DNA from 2 places in the Heyndrickxia sp. FSL W8-0496 genome. Region 1 is predicted to be linked to the other one. Evidence: a T-box and tRNA genes for the amino acid it is inferred to sense, from the RefSeq annotation. Region 1 holds a T-box; the other holds one or more tRNA genes.
What was found. A T-box is a leader RNA that pairs with one kind of tRNA and senses whether it is charged. The one in region 1 lies ahead of trpS (tryptophan--tRNA ligase), so its partner is inferred to be a tRNA-Trp.

Region 1 (4,193 bases):
GTTTTTTTTGTTTCGCAATCCGACCACTTAATGGATAAAATACAATAAATAAATTGGATATTTATGCTAAAATTGAGTGGGGTTGTAATGAAATGTTCTTAAAGACGCAAAGCAAGGGGGAGAAGTAGTATGTTTATCGTTAGAACAGCTATTTTGTGGATGATTATATCAATTATCATTAATGCGTATTTAATGACATTACCCATACCTATTTTTCGAAAAAGAGATTATCCAACTAACTATCTAATTAAACGAAATAATAGAATAGATATACAAAACAATAGGGAGTGTGCAGCATTTTCAACGGCATATGTGTTGCGCCATTTTGGAATGGAGGCCGATGGTGATGAGTTATATACTAATTTCCCTAGTAAAATGAAGTCGGGCAATGTATATCCGAAGGGAATTCGTACAGTGTTAAGAGAAAAGGGGTTTAAAACAATCTATTATAAAGGAAATATTAATTCATTAAAGTACGAAGTTAGTAAAGGAATTCCTGTAATTGTTTTTATTAAAGTACATAAAGATCGTAATAATTTGCATTTTGTTCCTGTCGTAGGATATGACACGGAGTATATTTACCTTTCGGAATCATTAAGTCAACTGGTGAATTGTAATGATGATAGAAGAGCTATAATCGAAAAGTTCCCATTAATGAATTTGGGAAATTATGGGATGTGAAAAATGTTAATATGCTTTTTTATAGCAATACATATATTACCGTAGACGTCATACAGAGCTAATATTAATGAAAAAGTTTTATCTGGATACAAGGTGAAAAAATATCGAAAATTATTGGAATCTTATTAGTTTTTAATAATCTCAAACCGATAAGATTACATTATTGAACAAACGATGCAGTTTAGTTTATAATGAATTACTTAAAAAATACAAAATGTTACAATTTAAGGAATATATTTCAATTTGATCAATTTTGTTTAGGAGTGATAACGTGGCTAGAATATCAAAAGCATATTTTTGCCTAATCGCAGGTGTTCTTGCAGGAATTATAGTTGTGAGTATGCTTCGTAACGGAGAAATAAATTGGGCAGTAACTGGTACTATATTTAGCCTTTCTGTATTAGTGTTCTTTGCTATATTGCTTACTCGTTTGGAAATCCAAAAGAAGATACATTGAATAAACGATGGCGTTAGTAAAATAAGAAATAGCCCCTCTGAATTGAGAATGGCATTTTTTTAATCCGACTAAAGGGATTGAATAGTTGAATAAGAAATTGATTTGACTATTGAATCATATGTTTATATAATTTATACATTAAAATCATAACTACAATGTCCTATGATGAGGAGTAGTAATTAAATATAGCTTCAATACAGAGAGTTAGGGGAGTTGAGAACCTAGCAAGAAGAAATTTAATGAATGGACCTCGAAGGAACAAGGTGAAATCTATAAAGAGAGTATCTAAGTGGTGGGCTGCACCTTATAGCAGATAGAGTATGTTAGTACTTGATGATGAGTGGTGTAATTTTGTTTATTAATTAATTACACAATTTAGGTGGCAACACGGAAATGATCTCCGTCCTATTAATTTAGGGCGGAGTTTTTTATTTTTTTAAAATTAATATTAAGGAGAGAGAACATTGAAAAAAGAAATTTTGTTAACAGGAGATCGACCTACAGGTAAACTTCATATTGGGCATTATATAGGTTCCTTGAAAAATCGAGTTAAATTACAAGACCAATACAATAGTTTTATAATGATTGCAGATCAACAAGCATTAACTGATAATGCAAGAAACCCCGAAAAAATTAGAAACAGCCTTACTGAAGTAGCGTTAGATTACTTATCAGTAGGTATCAATCCCTCTAAAGTAAATATCTTTATTCAGTCACAAATTCCAGAACTTAATGAATTAGCAATGCATTACCTTAATATTGTTACAGTTTCTAGACTTAAAAGGAATCCTACTGTGAAAAATGAAATTAAGGAAAAGAATTTTGAAGAAAGTTTGCCTACTGGATTCCTTATCTACCCAGTTAGCCAAGCAGCAGATATTACAGCTTTTAAAGCAACCGTAGTTCCAGCTGGGGAGGATCAAATACCTATGATTGAACAAGCTAGAGAAATTGTTAGAAGCTTTAATTCTATTTACAAAAAAGAAGTACTACTCGAACCGAATGTATTACTTCCGGAAAAAGGTTTAGGGAGATTACCTGGGATTGATGGTAAAGCAAAAATGAGTAAATCATTAGGTAATGCAATATACCTTTCGGACTCCCCAGACATTATTAAAAATAAGGTTATGTCAATGTATACGGATCCACATCATATAAGGGTTGAAGATCCAGGAAATGTGGAAAATAATACTGTTTTTTCATACTTAGATGCATTTTGTTTAGATAAAGTACATTTAGAAGAAATGAAAGAACATTATAGAAGGGGAGGTTTAGGAGACGTAAAAGTGAAAAGATATTTGAATGACATACTTCAAGCAGAATTAGAACCAATTAGAAATAAAAGAAACTATTATGAACAACATTTAGATTTTGTATTTGAAGTATTGAAGAGAGGAAGTCAAAATGCACGTTCAGTAGCAGCAGAAACACTTTTAGAAGTAAGAGAAGCGATTGGAATTAATTATTTTTAAATAATGGATTATTTTTTATTGGTAGGGGAATTTGTAAATATAAAATCATAAAACTCCCGTAATTTCTTATTTCGAGGAATGACTTCATCGCTTGTTTTGCCCTTACGACAGTCACGTATCCGCACACCGAACAGCCATATATAAGGCGTGACGGAGAAAAGAAATCGTGAATTAAATATGAATTAGTATCTATCTAAAATTAAGCTGCTCGTTTGGGAGCTTTTTTTCAACTAATGCTGCAAGGATAGTTAATGCTGTTAAAGCTATGTGACAATAATATTGTTAATTTATTCCATTTCGATTAGAATGTAATTGTATTATCATTCTAAAGGAGGATGTAAATGAACCGTATAGCCCACTTTGAAATGCAGGTATCAAATACAGAAAAGACAATTGAATTTTACAAAAATATTTTTGGTTGGAAGATAGAGCCGTTTGGGGATTACGGATACAATTTTATAACTACGGATGAAGAAGGCGTTGAAGTAACAGGTGGAATCTTACCCTCTCCCGATGGTCAAGCTCGTATAATTAATACAATTGAAGTAAATAATCTAGAAGAATCATTGGAAAAAGTCCAAGAAAATGGCGGAGAAACGATATACCCCAAAATGGCACTTCCAGGACGTGGATTTGTTGCATATTGTCAGGGCCCCGAAGGACTTTTGTTTGGCATATTCCAACCAGATAAAAACGCTCAATAATTAAGTTTAGGAAGAAAATTTTAGCGAAAAGGAGCTGTGCTGCAATGAACGAGGAAGTCTCCTCTTTTATCGATAGTCTTAATCAGCCCTGGAAGGTAGAAGTTTGTAATCAACTTCGCCACCTAGTCCATAAAACGATACCAGAAGTCGAAGAGCGGATTCAATACAAAAAGCCACATTTCCTGAAGAACGGGCAATACGCGGCTGTAATTTCTCCTTCCAAGGATGCCATTGCGTTTATGATTATGAATGCCTCTGATCTGGATGTCCCTAAGGGTTTTGAGGGTCCTACTGAACGAAAATGGCTCAAAATTCGTGAAGGTGATTCGCCAGATTACGATTTGCTTTCCCAGTTGCTAGATCAGGCATCCAGTTCATTCTAACTCCATATGAATAAACAAAAGCAAGGATACCAATTGTGTAAAGTATGCTTGCTTTTAATTAATTATTATTATTATTATTATTAAGCCAACGTCCGTTGTTTATATCCTAAAAAGTTTTTTTTATGACTTATATTTACATTCTCTTTTGTAATTTAATTAAATTTCAATTAGACAAGTGACTTATAAACCTTTCTATGTTTAAAATAATCGAGCGTACATTTTAAACAGGAAATTAATGCAAAGATACCTACTCCCATAAGGGAAGATCTATTATAAAGAGTGTAAAGTATTATCATTACCATAAATATCATTATAGAAATTATTATGTACATTAAGTAAGTAGACATTTTTCGTTTTTCCCGTTCTATATACGATTCAATGTCCGAAAATATATCTTGATTAGCACTTGGAAGTTCTGTATAAAAAATATGTTTTGAATACCATTTACTTTTAGCTAGTGAAGTCCATCCAGCATCTTCAAAAATGCTATTATATT
Region 2 (4,193 bases), 420 kb from region 1:
AAAGACTCAGTAGTACAACTGAATCTTTTAAAAAAATATCTATTTTAGCTTTTCCTTAGTTTAACTTGGGTATTTATGCTGTCAACCTTTCTTGCTGCCCGGATTGACAAAACAAAACAGGCGAAAAGAACGATAAAAGCTGAAACATATGGATAATTAACATTCATATCAAATAGGAAACCAGCCACTATCGGACCCATGATATTCCCCAGACTTGTGTAAGCGGAGTTTAATCCAGCTACATATCCTTGTTGATCCTGAGCCATTTTCGACATCTGTGTTCCAATGGCAGGTCGTAAAATATCAATTGATAAGAACACAATGAAGGTGACTACAACAATCAACCAATACTTATGCACAAATAGAGTTAATAATACAAATAGACTTGCAATAATTAAACAAGATGAAATAACTTTCCTCTCTCCAAAGCGATTTAGCATCCATCCGAATATAGTCATTTGTACTACTGCACCTGAGATAGACCCGAATGTTATAATAAACGCAATATCTTTCGGTGAAAACCCAAACTTTTGATCAACAAACAATCCAAACACAGTTTCGTAGTTGGCTAAACCGAACGACATAACAAACACGATGATTAAACTTAAAAAATATGGCTCCTTATAGGAGTGAAGCAATTGACTGATTAAACTTTGTTTATTTGTTTGAATAGGCTGTGCTAATTCAGATTCTTTTTTAGTATTTGATTCTGGTAATACGAGTAAAGTAATAATCGCCGCAACCACACCTGCAACTGCTGCAGCAAAGAATGGTACACGAATTCCAAATTCAGCTATATAGCCACCAATTCCTGGTCCAATAATAAATCCAGTAGTTATAGCAGCATTAATAAAGCCCATACCTTTCGCTCTCTCTTTAGTTGATGTTACATCCGCAGCGTATGCCATAACAGACGGCATAATTAATGCGGCACCGATTCCTCCTAGCATTCTAGAAGCGAATAGAAGAAATGATGAATTAGCTACTCCAAATATCCATTCAGAAACAGCAAAAATGATCATTCCAGCAATAATAATCTTTTTTCTCCCAATTGAATCTGATAGTTTCCCACCAAATGGAGAGAATAGTAGCTGGGTGAGAGAAAATGCTGCAACAAGTAATCCTACGATGCTCCCATTAATATGTAGCTCGATCATATAAGTTGGCATTATAGGTATAACCAGACCAATTCCCGTAAAAATTAAAAATATATTTAGCATAAGAAGCAATATAGCTCCCCTATTTCTGAACAATAATGACATAAATAACCTCCTCATGAACTAAGAAATACTGAACGTTCATTCTATATTAAATTACAGGATTACCCTTTACCTGGTCTATGCTGCATCCTTCCAGGTGTAATCCCTCACTTATTTTATCTATTAGAGCTTGTTGATATTCCAAATAAAAATACATTAAATGCTAATTTGTATAAAGTTAATGCCTCCTCAACTGTTGACTTTCTTGACATCTGGCTTAGACCAATTAATAAGCTTTCTAGAATAATAGCTAGACTTTCTACGTCTTCTTTTTTAAATTCACCACTATCTATGCCTTGCTGAATTAATTTTTGATTAAATTTCAAATGTCCCGTTACCATCTCTGCAATTCGTTCTTCAATCTCACCAGTCTTTTCTTCATTATTAAAAAATTCATCAGCTGCTTTTGTAAGTGGGTGATTCAAATCATCAAGAACCATTTGTTCTGCCATCCCAAAAAGTTTTTCCTTCGTTGTTTTATATAATGATTCTTTTTCTACCCATTTTTGTTCCCACTCTTTATCCCATTCATCTAATAAATATAAAAATAACCCTTCTTTACTTTTAAAGTGGTAATATATATTCCCTTTACTACTCCCGGTAGCTTCAACAATATCTTCAATTGAAGTTGCTTTATATCCTTTATTAGCAAAAAGATTCCTTGCAGCATCTGCTACACGCTTTTTGGTTTGTTCACTTTGGATTTTCTTTTTATTCAACTATTTCAACTCCAATGCCAATATTAACATTAATACTGAACGTTCATTCTGTATAATAACAAAAATAAATAACCTTTTCAAGCTAGGCTATTTTGACCACGTACTATACAATATACAAAAAAAGAGCTAATGCGCTCTTGAAATCATAAATAAAAATGGCTCCGCAGGTAGGATTCGAACCTACGACCGATCGGTTAACAGCCGATAGCTCTACCACTGAGCTACTGCGGAAAATATAAATATAAAAAATGGTGGGCCTAAATGGACTCGAACCATCGACCTCACGCTTATCAGGCGTGCGCTCTAACCAGCTGAGCTATAGGCCCTTTATGTATTTTGGAGCGGGTGATGAGAATCGAACTCACGACAACAGCTTGGAAGGCTGTAGTTTTACCACTAAACTACACCCGCAATATTCATTCATTAAGTATGGGGCGGATGATGGGAATCGAACTCACGACAACAGCTTGGAAGGCTGTAGTTTTACCACTAAACTACACCCGCAATATTCATTCATTAAGTATGGGGCGGATGATGGGAATCGAACCCACGAATGTCGGAACCACAATCCGATGCGTTAACCACTTCGCCACATCCGCCATGGCAGGGGCAGTAGGAATCGAACCCACACTGAAGGTTTTGGAGACCTTAGTTCTACCTTTAAACTATGCCCCTATTTTATATATGGTGGAGGGGGACGGATTCGAACCGCCGAACCCTGAGGGAGCGGATTTACAGTCCGCCGCGTTTAGCCACTTCGCTACCCCTCCATATTAATTTTTGCATAAATTAATGGCGGTCCGGACGGGACTCGAACCCGCGACCTCCTGCGTGACAGGCAGGCATTCTAACCAACTGAACTACCGGACCAAAATTCTTTCAAGAATACTTGAAATGATTGCGGAGGCAGGATTTGAACCTGCGACCTTCGGGTTATGAGCCCGACGAGCTACCAGACTGCTCCACCCCGCGACGATATTATAAAAAATTTTTTAATCCAATCTTTTCATCAACTGTCCCGATTTCAGTATGCTTACTCTAGTAGCAGCTTAATCGGTACAACTCGCGGTTGTTCGATGAAGTAACGCTCGTTGCTCCACCCCGCGACGATATTATAAAAAAACTTTTATAGGAAGTTATGGCGGAGGAAGAGGGATTCGAACCCCCGCGCGGTGTAACCCGCCTGTCGGTTTTCAAGACCGATCCCTTCAGCCAGACTTGGGTATTCCTCCAATTATATATGGTGGACCTTGTAGGACTCGAACCTACGACCGGACGGTTATGAGCCGTCTGCTCTAACCAGCTGAGCTAAAGGTCCTCTATGGTAGCGGCGGAGGGGATCGAACCCACGACCTCACGGGTATGAACCGTACGCTCTAGCCAGCTGAGCTACGCCGCCATAGTTTATTTTATATATTGGTGGAGCCTAGCGGGATCGAACCGCTGACCTCCTGCGTGCAAAGCAGGCGCTCTCCCAGCTGAGCTAAGGCCCCAATTATATAATGGTCGGGAAGACAGGATTCGAACCTGCGACCCCATGGTCCCAAACCATGTGCTCTACCAAGCTGAGCTACTTCCCGTTCATGGCGCGCCCGAGAGGAGTCGAACCCCTAACCTTTTGATCCGTAGTCAAACGCTCTATCCAATTGAGCTACGGGCGCATATATTATATCGTAAGATATTTTACGGAAGGATCTTTTGCTTTGCAAAAATCCTTAGTGCCGAGGACCGGAATCGAACCGGTACGGTAGTCACCTACCGCAGGATTTTAAGTCCTGTGCGTCTGCCAGTTCCGCCACCCCGGCAAGGTATGTTTGGAGCGGAAGACGGGATTCGAACCCGCGACCCCCACCTTGGCAAGGTGGTGTTCTACCACTGAACTACTTCCGCAAATTATATCAAAGCAAACTTTGATGAGCCATGAAGGACTCGAACCTTCGACCCTCTGATTAAAAGTCAGATGCTCTACCAACTGAGCTAATGGCTCATAGTAAAATAATTGATCGTGTAGTCTATAATTTTGAATACAAAGGCTCGTACATTTATATTGTAAATTATTTATTCCGACTTTTCAAACGTCAAAAAAATTCAACTATTTTATTATACAAAAAATATTGAACCACTATCAAAATAATTAATGGTGGAGGATGACGGGATCGAACCGCCGACCCCCTGCTTGTAAGGCAGGTGCTCTCCCAGCTGAGCTAATCCTCCA

Region 2: it has a tRNA-Trp gene. The T-box ahead of trpS (tryptophan--tRNA ligase) is inferred to sense a tRNA for this amino acid. The anticodon was not compared.

Annotation. Positions count from the first base shown of each region.
Region 1 covers NZ_JBBOXX010000001.1:4,175,257-4,179,449, reverse strand. The annotation lists gene NST63_RS21180 (C39 family peptidase) at 130-681, shown strand; gene NST63_RS21175 (hypothetical protein) at 953-1,138, shown strand; T-box leader at 1,292-1,549, shown strand; gene trpS (tryptophan--tRNA ligase) at 1,603-2,610, shown strand; gene NST63_RS21165 (VOC family protein) at 2,952-3,314, shown strand; gene NST63_RS21160 (DUF1801 domain-containing protein) at 3,359-3,697, shown strand; gene NST63_RS21155 (DUF2812 domain-containing protein) at 3,865-4,193, opposite strand, start outside.
Region 2 covers NZ_JBBOXX010000001.1:4,596,523-4,600,715, forward strand. The annotation lists gene NST63_RS23270 (MFS transporter) at 45-1,262, opposite strand; gene NST63_RS23275 (TetR/AcrR family transcriptional regulator) at 1,376-1,978, opposite strand; tRNA gene NST63_RS23280 (tRNA-Asn) at 2,135-2,209, opposite strand; tRNA gene NST63_RS23285 (tRNA-Ile) at 2,228-2,304, opposite strand; tRNA gene NST63_RS23290 (tRNA-Gly) at 2,316-2,389, opposite strand; tRNA gene NST63_RS23295 (tRNA-Gly) at 2,409-2,482, opposite strand; tRNA gene NST63_RS23300 (tRNA-His) at 2,502-2,577, opposite strand; tRNA gene NST63_RS23305 (tRNA-Trp) at 2,580-2,653, opposite strand; tRNA gene NST63_RS23310 (tRNA-Tyr) at 2,664-2,748, opposite strand; tRNA gene NST63_RS23315 (tRNA-Asp) at 2,772-2,848, opposite strand; tRNA gene NST63_RS23320 (tRNA-Met) at 2,877-2,950, opposite strand; tRNA gene NST63_RS23325 (tRNA-Ser) at 3,118-3,210, opposite strand; tRNA gene NST63_RS23330 (tRNA-Ile) at 3,220-3,296, opposite strand; tRNA gene NST63_RS23335 (tRNA-Met) at 3,301-3,377, opposite strand; tRNA gene NST63_RS23340 (tRNA-Ala) at 3,396-3,471, opposite strand; tRNA gene NST63_RS23345 (tRNA-Pro) at 3,482-3,558, opposite strand; tRNA gene NST63_RS23350 (tRNA-Arg) at 3,563-3,639, opposite strand; tRNA gene NST63_RS23355 (tRNA-Leu) at 3,698-3,783, opposite strand; tRNA gene NST63_RS23360 (tRNA-Gly) at 3,794-3,868, opposite strand; tRNA gene NST63_RS23365 (tRNA-Lys) at 3,893-3,965, opposite strand; tRNA gene NST63_RS23370 (tRNA-Val) at 4,117-4,192, opposite strand.